DNA from 4 places in the Cupriavidus sp. SS-3 genome. Region 3 is predicted to be linked to each of the others. Evidence: predicted binding sites of a transcription regulator. Region 3 holds the regulator's gene; each other region holds the start of a gene.
The links. Region 3 encodes FNR, which switches genes on or off when oxygen is low (the NO sensors DNR and NnrR bind a similar motif). Its sites were predicted from a motif close to TTGATNNNNATCAA; they were not measured.
Positions count from the first base shown of each region.

Region 1: hemN (oxygen-independent coproporphyrinogen III oxidase) is a predicted target of FNR. The motif match lies at 3,214-3,227, and genes of this name have one in related genera.
Region 2: U9J39_RS14795 (DUF3149 domain-containing protein) is a predicted target of FNR. The motif match lies at 1,813-1,826, and genes of this name have one in related genera.
Region 4: U9J39_RS11815 (universal stress protein) is a predicted target of FNR. The motif match lies at 3,661-3,674, and genes of this name have one in related genera.

Region 1 covers NZ_JAYLVT010000016.1:56,427-61,489, forward strand. Annotated here, with positions in the region: gene U9J39_RS21680 (UvrD-helicase domain-containing protein) at 1-1,939, shown strand, start outside; gene U9J39_RS21685 (ABC transporter substrate-binding protein) at 1,964-3,091, opposite strand; gene hemN (oxygen-independent coproporphyrinogen III oxidase) at 3,303-4,760, shown strand; gene U9J39_RS21695 (c-type cytochrome) at 4,838-5,063, opposite strand, start outside.
Region 2 covers NZ_JAYLVT010000008.1:194,382-199,444, reverse strand. Annotated here, with positions in the region: gene U9J39_RS14805 (MFS transporter) at 1-986, shown strand, start outside; gene upp (uracil phosphoribosyltransferase) at 1,126-1,776, shown strand; gene U9J39_RS14795 (DUF3149 domain-containing protein) at 1,914-2,078, shown strand; gene U9J39_RS14790 (helicase HerA-like C-terminal domain-containing protein) at 2,149-3,672, opposite strand; gene U9J39_RS14785 (YebC/PmpR family DNA-binding transcriptional regulator) at 3,881-4,606, shown strand; gene purD (phosphoribosylamine--glycine ligase) at 4,696-5,063, shown strand, end outside.
Region 3 covers NZ_JAYLVT010000004.1:299,557-304,619, reverse strand. Annotated here, with positions in the region: gene ccoP (cytochrome-c oxidase, cbb3-type subunit III) at 1-570, shown strand, start outside; gene ccoG (cytochrome c oxidase accessory protein CcoG) at 620-2,092, shown strand; gene U9J39_RS09210 (FixH family protein) at 2,136-2,345, shown strand; gene U9J39_RS09205 (hypothetical protein) at 2,342-2,587, shown strand; gene fnr (fumarate/nitrate reduction transcriptional regulator Fnr) at 2,642-3,367, opposite strand; gene U9J39_RS09195 (sulfite exporter TauE/SafE family protein) at 3,445-4,203, shown strand; gene scpB (SMC-Scp complex subunit ScpB) at 4,790-5,063, shown strand, end outside.
Region 4 covers NZ_JAYLVT010000006.1:135,510-140,572, forward strand. Annotated here, with positions in the region: gene U9J39_RS11800 (alpha/beta fold hydrolase) at 1-515, opposite strand, end outside; gene U9J39_RS11805 (phosphoribosyltransferase) at 749-2,071, opposite strand; gene U9J39_RS11810 (zinc-dependent alcohol dehydrogenase family protein) at 2,092-3,090, opposite strand; gene U9J39_RS11815 (universal stress protein) at 3,126-3,581, opposite strand; gene U9J39_RS11820 (VOC family protein) at 3,859-4,233, opposite strand; gene U9J39_RS11825 (isochorismatase family cysteine hydrolase) at 4,295-4,870, opposite strand.

The sequences.
Region 1 (5,063 bases), on a different contig from region 3:
CGCCGTCACATTTACCAACAAGGCGGCCAAGGAGATGCAGGAGCGCATCGCCAAGCTGATGGAGGGCAAGACCACGCGCGAGGGCAAGCGCATTCCGCTCAAGCAGCTGACGGTCTGCACCTTCCACTCGCTGGGCGTGCAGATCCTGCGCATGGAAGCCGAGCACGTGGGCCTGAAGCCGCAGTTCTCGATCATGGATTCGGACGACTGCTTCGGCCTGATCCAGGAGCAACTGGGCACCACCGACAAGAAGCTGATCCGCGGCGTGCAGAGCACGATCTCGCTGTGGAAGAACGGCATGGTCGACCCCGAGGCCGCGATCGCGCAGGCTGCCAATGCCGACGAGCACCAGGCCGCGCTGGTCTACCGCAACTACGTCGCCACGCTGAACGCCTACCAGGCGGTGGATTTCGACGACCTGATCCGCCTGCCGGCGGAACTGTTCGCGCGCAACGAGGCGGTACAGCTGAAGTGGCAGAACCGGCTGCGCTACTTCCTGGTCGACGAGTACCAGGACACCAACGCCTGCCAGTACCAGCTGCTCAAGCTGCTGGCGGGTGGCTCGCACCTGCGCGCACCGGCCTTCACCGCGGTGGGCGACGACGACCAGGCCATCTACGGCTGGCGCGGCGCCACGCTGGATAACCTGCGCGGCCTGCAGACCGACTTCCCCAACCTGAAGGTGATCAAGCTGGAGCAGAACTACCGCTCCACCGTGCGCATCCTGGAAGCGGCCAACGCGGTCATCGCCAACAATCCCAAGCTGTTCGACAAGAAGCTGTGGAGCGAGCACGGCATGGGCGATCCCATCGCCATCCACCCGATGAACGACGAGGAGCACGAGGCCGAGTCGGTGGTGTTCCGCCTGTCGGCGCACAAGTTCGAGCGCCGCGCGCAGTTCCGCGACTACGCCATCCTTTACCGTGGCAACCACCAGGCGCGGCTGTTCGAGCAGATCCTGCGGCGCGAGCGCATTCCCTATGTGCTGTCGGGTGGCCAGAGCTTCTTCGACAAGGCCGAGATCAAGGACATCTGCGCCTACCTGCGCCTGATCGCCAATCCCGACGACGATCCCGCCTTTATCCGCGCGATCACCACGCCGCGCCGCGGCGTCGGCAACACTACGCTCGAAGTGCTGGGCACGTTTGCCGGGCAGGCCAAGGTGTCGTTGTTCGAGGCGGCGATGATGGGCGGCATCGAGGGCAAGCTGCAGCCGCGCCAGCTGGAGCCGCTGCGCGTGTTCTGCGAATCGATGGTGCGGCTGGCCGACCGCGCGGCGAAGGACCCGGCTACTGAAGTGCTCGACGACCTGATGGCCGGCATCCACTACGAGGCTTACCTGTACGACAGCTTCGACGAGCGGCAGGCGCAGTCGCGCTGGACCAACACGCTGGAGTTCCTCGAATGGCTCAAGCGCAAGGGCACCAAGCCGGAAGCGGTCGAGGGCGAGGAAGCCACTGGCTACGACAACGCCGACGGCTTCGGCAGCGAAGGCAAGAACCTGCTTGAGCTGACGCAGACCGTGGCGCTGATGAGCATGCTCGAAGGGCGCGAGGAAGATCCCGACGCGGTGCGGCTGTCGACGCTGCACGCCTCCAAGGGGCTGGAATATCCGCATGTGTTCCTGGTCGGCGTGGAAGAGGGCATCCTGCCCCACTGCCGCGAAGACGACGACATGACCGACGAGAAGATCGAGGAAGAGCGCCGGCTGATGTATGTCGGCATCACGCGCGCGCAGCGCAGCCTGCAGATCAGCTGGTGCAAGAAGCGCAAGCGTGCGCGCGAGACCTATTCGTGCCAGCCGTCGCGCTTTATCGGCGAGATGAAGCTGGAAGAAGCGCCGGCGCCCAAGGACGACACCCCGGCGATGAGCCCCAAGGACCGGCTCGGCGCGCTCAAGGCGCTGCTGGGCAATGGGGGCAAGGCGGTCGCCGGCTGAGCGGTCACGGCGCCCGCGCAGCTTCTACCGCGCGCCCGACACCGCCAGCGTGACGTACTGCGAGCCGCGCTGCCCGCGCGTGAAGTCCAGCGTGAAGTCGCCGACATCGACGCGCCCCTGCAGCGCCCGCCGCAACTCCGCCGTGCCGCCGGAGCGCACACCCTGCAGCGAACGTGCGAGCCAGGCGGCACCGATATAGCCGGCCAGCGTCGCCGGCGACGGCGGCTCGTCCAGGTACTGCTTCATGCGCGCCACGTGCTCCTTTACCACCCGCAACGTGGCCTGCTGCGGCCCCGGCGCGACCTGGGTCAGCACCATCCCGCCGGCGTAGCCGCGGCCCAGGATCTCGCGCGCGGCATTGGCGCTGACCGCGGACAGCCCCACCAGGAAGCCGTACCACCCCTGCGCCGCCAGCGCCCGGCCTAGTTCGGCATAGGCCAGCGTGTCGCCGGCGACGATCACCGCGCCCGGGCGTGTTGCCGCAATGCGCCGTGCCGCGGCGTCGCCGCTGCCTTCCAGCAGCACCGCGCGGGTGCCGGTCTGCGCCTCCAGCCGGGCCAGCGACGACACCGCGAAATCCGGCGCCACGGCCAGCGCGATGTGCGTCAGCCCGTAGCCGCGCAACTGTTGCGCGGCCGCGTCCAGTTCCGCCTGGTAGTCGGCCCGCGTGAACCAGACATTGTCGGCGGCCAACGCCAGCCCCGACAGCGGCGCAATGATCTGCATGCCGCGGCGCGCCAGTTCGGTCGATGACGCGAGCGCGGGCAGCAGCCGGTCGCCGGGACCGAACAGCAGCCCCGCATGTTCCGTGTCGGCCAGCGACACCGCCTGCGCCAGCGCGCGGCGCGGATCCGGGTCCGCATCGCGCACCACGTGCTGGATCCGTACAGGACCGCCGGCGGCGTTGACGGCGTCGAACATTACCTTGGCCCCGGCCAGGTAGTCGCGCGCCAGGTCGGACTGGGCGCCGTTGCGGTCGACCAGGTGCCCCACCACCACCGTGCGCGGCGCCTGTGTCCGGGCGGAGAACGCGGGCAGGGCCAGCGCCATGCCGGTCGCGGCAAGCAGCCGGCGCCGGCCGGCGTCTGCCGGCGGGTGGTCGCGCAGCGGTGGGTACGGCACGGGCGTGGGGGAGCGGCGGGAACGTGACATGGCTGGAACCTGGCGGATCGCGCGTGGGCGCGGTGGCGCGCAGCGTACCCGGCACCCATGACGCCAATGTGACGTACGCGTGCAGCCCAGCGGCAGCGGCGCCGCTCGGCTCAGGCCCGCACTTGACGGCGGTCAAGCTGCGGGCGCCGGGCCGGTCCTACGATGACGTGTCGCATACCCATTCCCCCGCGCCCCCATGAACCCGTCAGCCATGACTTTCCCCGCGCTCGACCGCCGCGCGCTCTCCGACTTCCGCGCGCTGGCCGGGCGCATCGACGGCAACGGCCCGCGCTATACCTCGTACCCGACCGCCGACCGCTTCCACAACGGCCCCGACCCGTCGCTGTACCACGACGCGCTGGCCGCCTGCCGCGCCGATGCGCCGGCGCCGCTGTCGCTGTACCTGCATATCCCGTTCTGCGAGAACATCTGCTACTACTGCGGCTGCAACAAGATCATCACGCGCGACCACGGCCGCAGCGCGCGCTACGTCAGCTACCTGGGCCGCGAGATGGCGCTGGTGGCCGGGCGGCTGGGCGAGCGCCGGCAGGTGATCCAGTCGCATTGGGGCGGCGGCACGCCGACCTTCCTGAACCCGGAAGAAATGCGTCGCGTGATGGCGCTGCTGAACACGCATTTCGCGCTGGCGGCCGACGGCGAGCACTCGATCGAGATCGATCCGCGCCGTGTCGACCATGACCGCATGGCGCTGCTGGCCGAGCTGGGCTTCAACCGCGTCAGCCTGGGCGTGCAGGATTTCGACCCCGAGGTGCAGCAGGCCATCCACCGCATCCAGCCGTTCGAGGAGACCCGCGCCGTGGTCGATGCCGCGCGCGCGCTGGGCTTCCGCTCGGTCAGCCTGGACCTGATCTACGGGCTGCCGCACCAGACCGCGGCGCGCTTCGGCCGCACCATCGACCAGGTGCTGGCGCTGCGCCCGGACCGGCTTTCGGTCTACAGCTACGCCCACCTGCCGCACGTGTTCAAGCCGCAGCGCCGCATCGACGAACAGGCGTTGCCACAAGCCGGCGAGAAGCTCGACATCCTGGTCTCGACCATCGAGCGGCTGACCGCCGAGGGTTATGTCTATATCGGCATGGACCACTTCGCGCTGCCCGACGACGACCTCGCCGTGGCCCAGCGCGAGGGCCGGCTGCAGCGCAACTTCCAGGGCTATTCGACGCACGCCGGCTATGACCAGGTCGGGCTCGGCATCTCGGCGATCGGCGCGATCGCGGGGCGCTACGTGCAGAACGCGCGGACGCTCGACGACTACTACGGGGCGCTGGACCAGGGCCGCCTGCCGCTGGCCAGGGGCGTGGCGATGACGGCCGATGACCACCTGCGGCGCGAGCTGATTGGCGATCTGATGTGCAATGGCGTGCTCGATCTCCCTGCCATCGAGGCGCGCCATGGCATCGATTTCAACGAGGCCTTTGCCGCGGAACTGGCCGAGCTGGAGCGCCTGGCCACCGACGGACTGGTGTGCCGCGAGCCCGGCCGCATCACCGTGACGCCGCTGGGCCGGCTGCTGGTGCGCCGCGTGGCGATGGTGTTCGACCGCTACCTGCGCGACGACGCCGCCCGGCCGGTCGACAGCGGCGCGCGCGCCGCCAACGACGGCACCCAGCCGATCCGTATCGTGCCGCGTTACTCGCGCGTGGTGTAGCGCGCAAGAGCGGCCCCGGGCCGGACGAAAAAAAACCCGCGCAAAGGCGCGGGTTTTTTGTTGGCGTCGGCGCCGGCTTACTTGGCGGCGTTGGCCATGTAGTCCGACGCGGCGATCACATCGGCATCCGGGCCGGCATAGCCGCCCTTGGGCGGCATCACGCCCTTGCCCTTGAGCGCAAAGTTGTGAACCGCATCCATGCCTTCCTTCAGGCGCGGGGCCCAGGCGGCCTTGTCGCCGAACTTGGGCGCACCGGCCACGCCGGCGGCATGGCAGGCGGCACAGACCTGCTCGTAGACCTTC
Region 2 (5,063 bases), on a different contig from region 3:
TCCAGTGGCTGTTGCTGCTGCGTTTCCTGACCGGCATCGGCGTCGGCGGCACCCTGCCGGTCGACTACACCATGATGGCCGAATTCCTGCCGTCGGACCGGCGCGGCCGCTGGCTGGTGCTGCTGGAGTCGTTCTGGGCGGTCGGCACCATCCTGCTGGCGATCCTGGCGCTGATCGCGGTGTCGCGCGGCAATGATGCGTGGCGGCTGATCTTCCTGGTCACCGGCATCCCGGCGCTGGTTGGCGTGGTGTTCCGCTTCTTCGTGCCCGAGTCGCCGCTCTACCTCAATAAATCCGGGCGCTCGGACGAGGCCCGCGCGGTGCTGCAGCGGGTGGCCGCGGCCAACCGCGTGCCGGTGGAGATCGGCGCGCTGCAGCCGCAGAAGATGGAGCGCAAATCGGTGTTCGCGCTGTTCGCCGCCGGCTGCCGGCGCCGCACCATCTGCCTGCTGGCGGCGTGGATGCTGATCTCGATCGCCTACTACGGGGTCTTCGTCTACCTGCCGGTGAAGCTGGCGGGCCAGGGCTTCGGCTTCATGCGCGGCCAGGTATTCCTGATCGTGCTGGCGCTGGTGCAGCTGCCCGGCTTCGCGCTGGCCGCGCACGGCGTCGAGCGCTGGGGCCGCAAGCCGACCCTGATCGGCTTCCTGCTGCTGAGCGCGGCGGGCTGCATGCTGTACAGCCTGGGCCAGGCCCCTGCGCTGGTGATCGGCTCGACGCTGCTGATGAGCTTCTCGCTGCTCGGCACCTGGGGCGCGCTGTACGCCTTCACGCCCGAGGTGTATCCGACCGACCTGCGCGCCAGCGGCATGGGCACCGCGGGCGCGATGGCGCGTTTCGGCGGCCTGTTCGCCCCGTCCATCGTCGCGCCGATCATGGCCAGCCAGTTCACGCTGGCACTGGCGCTGCTGTCCTCGTTCCTGGCCGTGGCGGCGCTCGCCATCTTCCTGGTGGATATCGAGTCGAAGGACCGCGCGCTCGACTAGCCCGGGGCGCCACCGGGCCGCTGCCTGGCGCGGCGGCCCGCTTCCATTACAATCCGGCTGCAACGGCGCGGCGCGCGCGTCCCAACCGGCCTCGCGCGCCCGCTTCACTCGCCATCCCGCCGAGCCCTCGCCGCCAGCCATGAAACAAGATCCGCGCTTTCCCAACCTCTTTATCCTCGACCACCCGCTGATCCAGCACAAGCTCTCGCACATGCGCGACAAGGAAACGTCGACACGCACGTTCCGCGAGCTGCTGCGCGAGATCACTCTGCTGATGGGCTACGAGATCACCCGCAACCTGCCGCTGACCACGCGCCGCATCGAAACCCCGCTGGTCGAGCTGGACGCCCCGGTGATCGCCGGCAAGAAGCTGACCATCGTGCCGGTGCTGCGCGCGGGCGTGGGCATGAGCGATGGCCTGGTCGAGCTGATCCCGTCGGCGCGCATCGGCCATATCGGCGTGTACCGCGACGAGCAGCACCGCCCGGTGGAATACCTGGTGCGCCTGCCGGCGCTGGAAGACCGCAGCTTCATCCTGTGCGATCCGATGGTCGCCACCGGCTATTCGGCCGCGCACGCGGTGGAAGTGCTCAAGCGCCGCGGCGTCAAGGACGAGGCCATCACCTTCGTCGCGCTGGTGGCCGCCCCCGAGGGCGTGGAAGTGTTCCAGAAGGCGCATCCGGGGGTAAAGCTGTTTGTCGCCTCGCTTGACAGCCACCTGGATGCCGATGCCTATATCGTCCCCGGACTGGGCGATGCGGGCGACCGGCTGTTCGGCACCAAGAACTGACCGTGGACTGACAATGCCCGGGCGGCTGGCCGGCGCTTGACCGGCCTCAATAGCCTGCCTGATGCGGCTCCCTACACTGGCGGCAAGCCGGCGAGATCTCGCCGCGTGCCAGCGTCCACACATAAAGGGAGCCACGCATGGAAGCCTTCAAGATCCTGTTCAGTACCAGCACCGGGCTGATGAGCCTGGGCGTGATCGTCTTCATCATCGGCATGGGCTGGTTCTTCGCCCGCCTGTTCGCGCGCAAGATGCGCGAGGATGCCGATGCGGCGAAGGCGCGCGACGCGACGCAGCAGCGCTGACCGCGTGAATGACCGCCGGTGTACTCCCTCTCCCACCGGAGGGAGAGTGGAACAAGCCGGCACAACTCTCTTACTTCTTCTTCCCCAGCAAACTCCCCAGCACCCCCCGGATCAGCTCGCGCCCGACCTGCGAGCCCACCGTGCGCGCGGCCGACTTGGCCATCGATTCCAGGATCGAATCGCCGCGGCCGCTCTTGCCGGTGCCCTTGGTCAGCGTGCCGAAGATTTCGCCGGCGGTGCCGAGCCAGCCGCTGTCCTGCTCGCCCGCCGGCTGCCCGGCGGCCGTGCCGCCCGCGCCCTTGCCGCCATTCGCCACGGTAGGCACGCTGCCGCGCAGCTTTTCGTAGGCGGACTCGCGGTCGACGGTCTTCTCATAGGTGCCCGCCACCAGCGAGTTCGCGATCAGCTGCTTGCGCTCGTCCTCGGTCGCGGGGCCGATGCGGCTGCCGGGCGCCAGCACCCAGGCGCGCTCGGTCACGCAGGGCGTGCCCTTGGCGTCCAGGAACGACACCAGCGCCTCGCCCACGCCCAGTTCGCCGATGGCGGTTTCCAGGTCCAGCTTCGGATTGGCGCGCATGGTGGTGGCCGCCACCTTGACCGCCTTCTGGTCGCGCGGGGTGAAGGCGCGCAGCGCATGCTGGACGCGGTTGCCCAGCTGCCCCAGCACGGTGTCGGGGATATCGACCGGGTTCTGCGTGACGAAGTACACGCCCACGCCCTTGGAACGCACCAGGCGCACCACCTGCTCGATCTTGTCGAGCAGCGCCTTGGGCGCATCGTTGAACAGCAGGTGGGCCTCGTCGAAGAAGAACACCAGCTTGGGCTGGTCCAGGTCGCCGGCCTCGGGCAGCTTCTCGAACAGTTCGGACAGCATCCACAGCAGGAAGGTCGCGTACAGCCGCGGCGAGTTCATCAGCTTGTCGGCGGCCAGGATATTGACCACGCCCTGGCCCTTGTCGGTCTGGATAAAGTCTTCCAGGTTCAGCATGGGCTCGCCGAAAAAGACGTCGCCGCCCTGCGATTCCAGCGCGATCAGCCCGCGCTGGATCGCGCCGACCGAGGCGGCCGAGATATTGCCGTATTCGGTGGTGAACTGGCCGGCATTGTCGCCGACGTATTGCAGCATCGCGCGCAGGTCCTTGGCGTCGAGCAGCAGCAGGCCGTTGGCGTCGGCAATGCGGAACACCAGGTTCAGCACGCCCTGCTGCGTGTCATTGAGCTCGAGCATGCGCGACAGCAGCAGCGGCCCCATGTGCGAGACCGTGGCGCGCACCGGGTGCCCCTTCTCGCCGAACACATCCCATAGCGCGGTGGGGCAGGCGCCCCAGACCGGCTCGGGCAGGTTCAGGTCGGCCAACCGCTGCTTGAGCTTGGCCGAAGGCTGGCCGGGCTGTGAAATGCCGGTCAGGTCACCTTTGACATCCGCCATGAACACCGGCACCCCCAGGCGGGAGAAGCCCTGTGCCAGCGTCTGCAGCGTGACCGTCTTGCCGGTGCCGGTGGCGCCGGTGATCAGCCCGTGCCGGTTGCCCATCTGCGGCAGCAGCACCAGTTCATGTTCGGCATTCTTGGCGATGAGGATGGGGTCGGCCATGATGTTCCTGGAATCCGTGAGGGTCGGTTGGGTCTGGACGGCGCAGGCAGGCCCGCGTGATAAAATCCTGGGCTGATTATAGCCAGCCGCCAGGCATATCCGTCACCTGGCGCGCGCTGCCCGCCCGCCTTGCGGATGCCGCCGCGGCGCGCCTGGCGACCCCGCACAACATCACAGCAGATCACCGCATTCCGCTTCGGAGAGAATCATGGCCGGTCACTCGAAATGGGCCAATATCAAACACAAGAAAGCCGCCGCCGACGCCAAGCGCGGCAAGATCTGGACCCGCCTGATCAAGGAAATCACCGTGGCCGCCAAGCTCGGCGGCGGTGATCCCGACTCCAACCCGCGCCTGCGCCTGTCCATGGACAAGGCCATGGACGCCAACATGCCCAAGGACAACATCCAGCGCGCGATCCAGCGCGGCGTGGGTGGCCTGGAAGGCGTGAACTACGAGGAAATCCGCTACGAAGGCTACGGCCTGAGCGGCGCCGCGATCATCGTCGACTGCCTGACCGACAACCGCACCCGCACCGTCGCCGAAGTGCGCCACGCGTTTTCCAAGCACGGCGGCAACATGGGCACCGAGGGTTCGGTGGCGTTCATGTTCACGCACTGCGGCCAGTTCCTGTTTGCCCCCGGCACGCCCGAAGACAAGCTGATGGACGCCGCGCTGGAAGCCGGCGCCGACGATGTCGTCACCAACGATGACGGCTCGATCGAAGTCACCTGCCCGCCCAACGATTTTTCGGCGGTCAAGGCGGCGCTGGAAGCCGCCGGCTTCAAGGCCGAAGTTGCCGACGTGGTGATGAAGCCGCAGAACGAAGTCAGCTTCAGCGGCGACGACGCGGTCAAGATGCAGAAACTGCTCGACGCCCTGGAAAACCTGGACGACGTGCAGGAAGTCTTCACCAACGCGGTGATCGAAGACTAAAACGGTAACAAGCTCCCCAACGGCGGCAGCCCGGCTTTCAAGACCCAGCTGCCGCCTTTTTGCATGCGTTTCTTTTCTGGCAGTGGATCATGAAAGTATTGGTTGTCGGCTCGGGTGGACGTGAACACGCGCTGGCCTGGAAATTGGCCCAGTCGCCCAAGGTGCAGGTCGTGTACGTCGCGCCGGGCAACGGCGGAACCGCGCTCGACAAGCGCCTGCAGAATGTTCCGCTGACCGATCCCGAGGTCATCGCGGCCTTTGCCGAGCGGGAAGGCGTGGCCTTCACCGTGGTCGGCCCCGAGGCCCCGCTGGCGGCGGGCATCGTCGATATCTTCCGCGCCAAGGGCCTGCGCATCTTCGGCCCCACCCAGGCCGCGGCGCAGCTGGAATCGTCCAAGGATTTCGCCAAGGCGTTCATGCAGCGCCACGGCATCCCCACCGCCGCCTACCAGACCTT
Region 3 (5,063 bases):
TACCTGAAGATGGACGTCAAGCAGGTGGCGGCGGACCCGCAGGCACGCGAGATCGGCCAGCGCCTGTTCCTGAACTACTGCGCGCAGTGCCATGGCTCCGATGCGCGCGGCAGCCGGGGCTTCCCCAACCTGACCGACAACGACTGGCTGTACGGCGGCGAGCCCGAGACCATCAGCCAGACCATCGCCAAGGGCCGCAATGGCGTGATGCCGCCGTTTGGCGCTGTCATCGATGCCAAGCAGGCGGGCGACGTGGCGCAGTATGTGCGTTCGCTGTCCGGGCTGTCGTCGGATCCGATCCGCGTGTCGCGCGGCGAGGGCGCGTTCAAGACCACCTGCGTGGCCTGCCACGGCGCCGGCGGCAAGGGCAACCAGGCCCTCGGTGCGCCGAACCTGTCGGACAATGTCTGGCTCTATGGCAGCTCGGAAGCCAGCATCGTCGAGGCCATCCTGAAGGGCCACAACAACCATATGCCGGCACACGAGGAAATCCTGACGCCCGAACGCATCCGCATGCTGACGGCCTATGTGTGGGGGTTGTCCAATACGGGAGGCGGAGCCGGGCAATGATCGACGACTCATGTGAGCGAGCGCTCGAGGCTCGCGGGAGAACTCGCCCATGAATGCGCCCGGGACCGAAGAAGTGGCCCGGGCGGCCGACCTGCAACGGTCGGCCGCTGCGCCGGGCGAGACCTCGGAAGAAACCCTTTACGAGGTCCGCCGCAAAATCTATCCGCGTTCGGTGAAGGGCGCGTTCTCCAGCTGGCGGGTCTGGCTGGTGATCCTGACCCAGCTGATCTACTACGGCACGCCCTGGCTCCAGTGGAACGGACGCCAGGCCGTGCTGTTTGACCTTGGCGAGCGCAAGTTCTATATCTTCGGGCTGGTGCTGTGGCCGCAGGACGTGATCTACCTGGCGGTGCTGCTGGTCATCTCCGCGCTGGCGCTGTTCCTGTTCACGGCGATCTCGGGACGGCTGTTCTGCGGCTACGCGTGTCCGCAAACGGTCTACACCGAGATCTTCATGTGGATCGAGCGGCGGGTCGAAGGCGACCGCATCGCCCGCATCCGCCTCGACGGGGATCCGTGGAGCCTGCGCAAATTCCGCATCAAGGCAACCAAGCATTTCCTGTGGGTGCTGATCGCACTGTGGACCGGTTTCACGTTCATCGGCTACTTTGCGCCGATCCGCGAACTGGGCGGCGAGGTACTGGCGCTGACGCTGGGCCCCTGGCAGGCATTCTGGATGCTGTTCTACGCGTTCGCCACGTGGGGCAACGCAGGCTTCATGCGCGAGCAAGTATGCAAGTACATGTGCCCCTACGCGCGTTTCCAGAGCGTGATGGTGGACCGCGACACCTTTGTCGTGACCTATGACGTCGGCCGCGGCGAGCCGCGCGGCAGCCGCTCGCGCAAGACCGACCATCACCAGGCCGGGCTTGGCGATTGCGTCAACTGCAGCATCTGCGTGCAGGTGTGCCCGACCGGCATCGACATCCGCGATGGCCTGCAGTACGAGTGCATCGGCTGCGGCGCCTGCATCGACGCCTGCAACCAGGTCATGGACAAGATGGACTACCCGCGCGGGCTGATCCGGTACACCTCGGAAAACGCAATGCGCAAGGGCCTGTCCGCTGCGGCATCGCGCAAGCGCCTGCTGCGTCCGCGCGTCATCATCTACTCGGTGATCTGGGTGGCGCTGCTGGCGGGGTTCATGGCGTCGATCATGCTGCGCACGCCGCTGAAGGTCGACATCATCCGCGATCGCGGTGCGCTGGGCCGGGAGGTGGAAGGGCGCTGGATCGAGAACGTCTATCGGCTGCAACTGATCAACACCACCGAGGCGCCGATGCAGATCCGCGTGCGTGCCGACAGCGATGAACTGAAGGACCTGACGGTCGAATACGACAAGCAGGCCGAATCGCTGGCGCCAACCTCCAACCGGCTGCTGCCGATCCGCATCCGCGTGCCGATAGAGGCCGCCAGGCAAGGCACGCACAAGATCAACGTAACAGTAACGAGCGAAGGCACGGAGCAGGGGCATGCTGAAATTCGGCAATCCACCAGTTTTATCGTGCCGCGCGATTTGTGAAGCTAGGCGACTCACACGTAGTCGCCAGGACGAAGGGGGCAAGATGAGTCAGCAAGGCAATCCGTGGTGGAAGGAACCGTGGCCATGGCTGCTGATGGCCGGTCCGCTGGTGGCCATGGTGGCGTGCGGCGTGACGATCTGGCTGGCGTCGGCACACCCCGACCTGCCGGTGCAGGGCGCGGCGCGGCATGGCCTGGTGGTCGAGAAGGTGGAAGCGGTGGCGCCCAAGTCCGCGGCAGCGAGGCAGCCATGAGGTTGCGCTGGCTGATGTGGGTGCTGTGGCCGGGCTTCCTGATGGCGGGTCTGGCGACGGCGACGGTTTTTTCCGTCGTCGATCCGGGCGACCTCAAATTCTTCGGCCATCCGATCGAATCGTCGCGCGAGTCGGTCTATACCGTCGGCTTCCTGCTGGCGTGGGTGTTCTGCGCGTTGTCCAGCGGGCTGACGCTGTGCACCATGCCGACGCGGCTGGCGGATACGGACGAACTGGAATAGGGAAGGACTATCGCGTTGCCGGCGCCGCAGGCGGCGCGGCAACGCCGCGGTGGCTCAGCAGCTACGGCTGTAGAGTTGCTTGATGCCGTCGATGTCGATCAGCTTGACATGCCGTTGGCGGATCTGGATCAGCCCGGCCTCGGCAAAGCGCGAGAACAGGCGACTCACGGTCTCGAGTTTCAGCCCGAGGTAGCTGCCGATCTCTTCGCGGCTCATGCGCATCACGAACTCGGACGCCGAATAACCGCGCGCCGACAGCCGTTCCGACAGGTTGATCAGGAAGGCGGCGAGGCGTTCCTCGGCGCGCATCGAGCCGAGCGTGACCAGCATCAGCTGGTCGTGCGTGATTTCCTTGCCCATCAGGCGCAGGAACTGCTGTTGCAGCGAAGGCAGGTCGGCGGACAGCGTCTGCAGATCGTTCATGCGGACCACGCATACCTCGGTATCTTCGAGTGCGGTCGCATCGGATGCATGCTGCATCTCGCCCAGGCCGTCGAGGCCGACGATTTCACCGGGCAGGTGGAACCCGGTAATCTGCGAGCGTCCGTCTTCGGTGGTGACATGCGTCTTGAGCGTACCGAAGCGGATGGCGTAGACCGCGGTGAGCGGGTCACCCATGCGGTAAAGGGTTTCCCCCTTGTGCACGCGGATGCGTTCCTGCACCAGCGTGTCGATCTTGGCAAGGTCTTGCTGCGACATGCCAACCGGGAGGCACAGCTGTCCCATCGCACAGGTGGAGCAGCGGGGCGACATCTCGGTAATGGGGATGGAAGTGAGCAATTGGAACCTGCTAGAAATGGCAGCGGGGCACGATATGGGCATTTTACCGTGCGATGTGATCCGGCAGGGAGACAGAATTGACATTTGGAGTATTGATCAGCGTTTTCCTGCTCGCTCTGCTGGGCGGCGTGCACTGCGCCGCCATGTGCGGCGGCGTGGCGCTGGCCGTGGAGCAGCGGCGCGGCAAGGCAGCGCCGGTCAGCCTGGTGCGCAGCCGCACTGCATGGCTCGGCGAGTTACTGTTGATGCACTTTGGCAGGATTACCACCTATATGCTGCTCGGGGCGGCGCTGGGCGCCGCGGGCGCCACCGCCTGGAAGCAGGACTACCTGCCAGTGCAGCGCTGGCTGTTCGGCGCCGGCAGCCTGATGCTGCTGTGGTCGGGCTGGCGCCTGCTGCGCGGCAGTACCTTTACCGTGAACTGGCTGGAGCGGCTGGCGGCGCGTGCCGGCGCTGCGGTGGCCGGGCGGCTCGGCGGCGTCGCCGGCGCGTTGCCGGCCTTCGTGCGGGCGCGCGGCGGGCTGGCCCGGCGTTATGGCGTGGGCCTGGCCTGGGGGCTGGTGCCGTGCGGCATGGTCTACGGTGCGCTGACGCTGGCGCTGCTGGCGGGCAATGCCGGCTCGGGCGCGCTGGTGATGGGCGTGTTCGGGCTTGGCACGCTGCCGAACCTGCTGGTGCTGTCCGGGCTGTCCGGCTATCTGAGACTGTGGTCGCGGCGACCGGGCGTGCGCCTGGGCGCGGGCCTTGCCGTGATGGCGTTCGGCGGGCTTGGCATTGCGCGAGCGGTGCTGCTGCCACATTCGCTGGCGGAACAGGGCTTTTGCCTGGTGTTTTGATGCCCCATGCGGCATCCTGCGGCGCCGGCACCCCGCGCAAGCAGGATGATGGTTGCAGGCGGAGCCGGGAATGCCATACAATCGCCAGCATTGCGGTATCGCGCGGAGTCAGACAGGCTGCGGTAAGCAGCGGCGATCAGCGCCTGGCGGTCTTCCTATCCGAAGGTGCGCTCGGGACGCGGGAAGCGGAAGGCTTTCGATGAGCGCCAGTCCCCGCGGTCCATCCGGTTCAAAAGATCTGGTTCAAAAGTCCGGTTGGCGCTGCGGCGTGGTAGATGCCGGCCTTGCTCCCGATACCCGTATTTTCTTGCGTCCGAGGCGTTCAGTTCGCCGACCGCGATGTCCGTTTGTGCGGACGAGCGACGCAAGAGGTTCGCTGGCCGATCCATGACGGCATGCGGACGATCTCCTGCCGGAAGCCCCGGCAACTCGATGCAAAGAATGGGAAGTGCACGGCCTGGGTACGGCAAGTATCCGGCTCGCTGCGCAATGAGATGGCGGTGGCTTTGGCACCGCTGTATCCAAAATCTCCGGTGCCCCGGATCCGTCCGGGAGCAGGTGCAAAGACAGGCTGCACACCATCAACATGAATACCCAAGAGGCGAAGATCGTCCTCGAGACGGCGCTGATCTGCGCGCAGGAACCGTTGCGCGTCAACGATCTGCGCCGCCTGTTCGACGATGACGTCGGCGCAGACACTATCCGCGTGCTGCTGGACGAACTGCGCCAGGATTGGCGTCCGCGCGGCGTGGAGCTGGTGGCGCTGGCAAGCGGCTGGCGGTTCCAGAGCCGGCCCGAAATGCGGGAATACCTCGACCGCCTGAATCCGGAAAAACCGCCAAAATACTCGCGTGCGGTGA
Region 4 (5,063 bases), on a different contig from region 3:
TGCCCGGCGATCATGTCTATCCGGGCGAAGACGATCTCCGCTTCGAATGGACAGGCCGATGCAGTGTTCACCCAGGCCTGCACCTGCTCCGGGTGTTCGCGCTGGAATTCCGGATCGAAGAGGAATAGCGCGTTGGCCTCGGTAGACGCGCGCAGGCCGGAATCAGCTAGCATGCGTCGCCGCATGTCGAACTGGCGACGATAGAACGCATCCGCGCGTGCGATCGAAGAGAGGATTGTCGCGCTACGCAAGCGTTCGCGGTGATGGATCGCCAGCCACTGTACGATGGCCCCTCCCGTCGATGAGCCGATCGCATGAACCGGCCCGCAACCGACCGCCTCGATGACCCGCGCCATGTCAAGCGCGTGCTGCGCAATGGTCATGCCGTGGGCGGTGTGCTCGGAAGCTCCGGTGCCGCGATGATCCGGTACGATCACCTGGTGATGCGCGGCGAACAGATCGATCTGCGGACCCCAGGAGGCACCGACCCCCGCCAGCCCGGCCAGCAGCAGCACGGGCGATCCTTTGCCCTTGACCTCGTAATGGATCGAAACACCATCGGACGCTACGCACGGCATCTTGTTTCTCCGGCTTCAGGGCGACGCGAAGCAGCGCTGGGTCACGTCGACGGTCATGCCTGCGAGATGGATATTAGTGCCTGCAGGCCAACGTTACGAGCGCTGGCTCAGGCGAAGACACTACGTCCGTTAGAGTGCCCGATTGCCATGGCGTAATCCGAGAGTCATCGTCATCCGCTGTAGCCCAGGCACGGACGCGATGGCTGCGCAAGGTGGCGCTCGAACCAGTCCGCCGTGAGCGTCGCAACCTCTGCCAGGGCCTTGCGGTCATCGAAGCCGCAGCTACTGGCCGGCACCAGCCTCAGTTGCCGGGGACCATGCATCTGTTCGAAGGCAAGTTGATGGATCCGGATGCTCTGCGCATTGCCGCTTGCACAGATCAGCAAAGCAGGTGTCTCCAGCCGTCGCAGGATCGCGTCGCCGGCCAGGTCGGGCCGTCCGGCCATGCAGGCGATGGCGCCGGCTTGTGACGCGCTGTCCACGGCCGCGCGCAGCGCTGCCGCCGCGGCGGTACCGGCGCTGAGCAAGCCGACGGGCAAGCCCGCGAACGGCGTGCCGGCCCGCAGGAACTTCAGGGCCTGGACCAGTCTTGCGGTCAGCTCATCGACGTCCGATGCGGCCGCGTCGTCGACCTGGCTGTCAGGCTTGAGGTCTACCAGCATGGTCGCGAGTCCTCGCGCCCGGAGCTTGCGTGCCAGGTATTGGCTGCGGGCGGCGCGGCGCTGCGCGCCCCCGGCATGCGCCATTAACGCGACGCCGATCGGGTTGGGCGCGGATTCCAGCATGGCCCGCAGGCGCGTCGTGCCGTAGGGAATCAGCATGGCCTTGCTCAGCGATGGCACGCTTGCCACGGCGCCCGGTCCCGCGCGGAGCGGGGATGGCGCTGACGCCATGCCTGTCAACTGCCGGACCCGGTCATCGCTGACCAGCTGGAACTCATGATAGAAGTGCGCCAGGTTTTCAATGCGGTCCGGCGTGTCCAGGCAGACGATCTCGTCAGCCAGCGCACGCACTTGGTCCAGTCCGGCCCGGGTGGCGATCGGCAGCGCGCAGACCAGGCGGGCGGGGCGGCGCTTGCGCAGGCTGGCGAGCGCGGCGTGCATGGTCGCGCCGCTCACCAGGCCATCGTCCACCACGATCACCACGCGGCCGCCCGGGTCCATCGGCTTGCGAACCGGCCTATACACCGCGCGCTGCCGGCACAGCTGGTCGAAGTGGGGGTCGCGCAGGCTGCCGGCGCTACTGCCCGTCTGCGCGCCGTTCGTATGCCAGGTCCTGCCGGTGTCGTCCAGCGCCACCCCTGCATCGATCCTGCGCGCCATCACCAGGTCGAAGTCCGCGCCCAGGGCGTCGGCCACGACCCGTCCGACCGGCACGCCGCCACGCGGAATCGCCAGCACCAGCGCGCCGGTTGCGCGATAGGCGTGCAACGCCGAGGCCAGTTCCGCGCCGGCATGCGCGCGCGTCAGAAAACGAGTCTGGTATCGGCTCATCGGTGGGTTCTGGCGACGATCTATTGACGGATATTCAGCACGGCGGCGCCGGCCAGGCGGCCCTCGCGCAGCGCGGCCAGTGCCTGGTTGGCTTGCTCGAGCGGATAGGCGGTGGTATGCGTATGCAGCGGAGTCCGGGCGGCAATGTCCATTAGCGCGTGGCCATCGGCGCGCGTCAGGTTGGCCACGGAATACAGGCGCCTTTCTTCCCAGAGCCATTCGTAAGGCATGCTCGGGATATCGCTCATGTGAATCCCGCCGCAGACCACGACGCCACCCTTGTCCACGTCGCGCAGCGCCTTGGGAATCAGCGCGCCCACCGGAGCGAAAATCAGCGCCGCGTCCAGCGGCACGGGCGCCTGCAGGTCGCTCGAGCCGGCCCAGCATGCGCCCGTCTGAAAGGCGAGTTGCTGGGCGGCGGTATCGCCCGCGCGGGTGAAGGCGTAGACTTCGCGGCCTTGCGCCACGGCGATCTGCGTCACCAGGTGGGCCGCGGCGCCGAAGCCGTAGATGCCGATGCGGCGTGCCTGGCCGGCTGCGCCAGCCATGCGCAGTGTGCGATAGCCGATCAGGCCCGCGCAAAGCAGCGGCGCGGCGTGCTCGTCATCGTAGGCGGGCGGGATGCGGAAGCAGAAGTCGCTGTCGGCCACCGCATACTCGGCATAGCCGCCATCGCGGGTATAGCCGGTGAAAAGCGGCGCGCTGCACAGGTTCTCGCGATGCCGCAGGCAATAGCGGCACGCGCCGCACGCATGTCCCAGCCATGGCACGCCGACGCGTTCACCCGCGCTCAAGGCACTGACGCCGGCGCCGCAGGCATCCACCCGTCCGACGATTTCATGCCCCGGGACGAGTGCCGGCTTGGGATGGCGCAGTTCGCCATCGACGATATGCAGGTCGGTCCGGCACACGCCGCAGGCGGTCACGGCGATGCGGACCTGGCCGGGGCCGGGTTCCGGCACCGGCAACTGACGAAGGCGCAACGGCAGGCCGGCGCCCTCGAAGACCATCGCTCGCATGCTTTGGCTGGACATGGGGCAGGGCGGCGCAAGGGTTATCCTTCGATTTCGCTGCGGACCAGCAGCACGGGCTTGCTCGTTTTGGCGAGCACGCCTTCCGACACGCTGCCCATCAACAGGCGCCTGACGCCGCGGCGCCCATGCGTGCCGAGCACGATCAGGTCGGCATTCCACGCATCGGCGTCGGCAACAATGGTCGACGAGATCTTGCCCGGCGCCACCGGCTTTTCATCCAGTTGCACCAGGTTCGGCACGCCTGCCTCGCTGAGCCGGACCGAGGCCGCATCCAGCGCCTTGCGGCCATGCGCGATGATGCTGTCGACCAGCTCCTTCGGATTGAAATAGCTGGCCTCGAAGAAGACATCGGTGTCGTCCGCCACGAACAGGGCCTTGACCTCGGCGCCGGTCGCCTTGGCGATGATGATGGCCTGGCTTAGCGCCAGGTCCGAGGAGCGGCTGCCGTCGACGGCGAGCAGGATGCGCTTGTACATGATGGGTCTCCTGAAATCGATGTGCGGGATCGCATTGCGAGGCGTCGCATTCAGGGTAGATGCCGGCGTGGATACGCGTTTGACCTGCGTCAATTCGAAGCGGCAGGGCTGGCGCCTCTTTGAGGTAAACCGGGAGCGCGGTGCTGACAGCACGACATTGGCTCGGCGCGAGCATGCGATGCGGCACGCCGGCTACCCCTCGTGCCGGTGCCGGGCATACCCATCCGGCGCGATGGCGGCCCCGTTGCCATCGGGGAAGGGGGCGTCGTGACGGGGCTTACGCGCCAGGCGCGTGGCAAACCACTTCGATATTGTGCCCGTCAGGACCAATCACGAACGCCGCATAGTAGTCCGCGTGGTAGTGCGGTCGCAGACCCGGCGCACCGTTGTCCCTGGCGCCGGCGGAGAGCGCGGCGCGGTAGAAGGCGTCGACCTGCTGCCGGGTCGCGGCAGTAAACGCCAGGTGCAGGGGCGCAGGCTTTTCCCCGCTCTGGAACAGGCACAGCGAAGCCTTGCCGCCGGCGCTGAGCTCGACCCCATACGTCGGCGGCCCCTCGGACGCGACCGCTACGCCGAGCGGTGCCAGGGCCTCGAGGAAGAACGCCTTGCTGGCGGCATAGTCGCTGACACCGAATTTGACGTGGTCGAACATAGGGTTTCCTCAGTCGCTTGTGAGGCCGCGTCGCGCCGGGCCGCCTGGCATCGGGTGACGCTCAGGCAAGCAGGGCCAGGGCGTCGGCCAGCGACAGCACGGTCGTGCGCGAATCGAAGGCCGTGGCAAAAAGATGATCGTGCACGACCTCGTCAGGGTCATAGCAGCAATCCTTGACCGTGAACAGGCGGAAGTCCGCGTCACTCGCATACGCCACCGATGACAGCACCACGCCGGTCGACGCAATGCCCACCATGATCAGGGTATCGATCCCCTGCGCGGACAGCCGTACCTGCAGGTCGGTGCCAAAGAACACGCTGGCGCGATGCGCGGTGATCAGCGGCTCGCTGTCCTGCCGGCCAAGCTCGGGCGAGACCTGGTCGTCGACGAACAGGCCCAGCCGCTTGATGCCTTGTCCATTCCGGTTCAACGGGCTGACTTCCGGATAGCCCGGGCTGAAGTGGATCCTGGCGAAATAGACGCTGACGCCCGCGGCCCGCGCGGCGTCGCATAGCTTGCGCGTATTGGCAAGCAGGGTAGGGGCGACGCCGGGGAAGAGGGCCAGGATGTCGGTCTGGTAGTGCATCACGACCAGAGCCGTCTGCGACGGAACGAGTGGCGGGATCTGGGCGGTCATGCTGTGCGTGCGGCGGTGCCTTCCAGGCGTGGTGGGTGGCCGGCCGGATGGTCTGGTCCATGTGCAACGAGTGGCGACATCAGGCTGGGGCGACAGCGGATGAAAAGGGACTCTATCACGGCAATCCGCGCCAGGCGCGTTCGCGGTACAGGCTGCGAGCGCCGCGCCGTTTGCGTGGAAGACATGCTTGCTA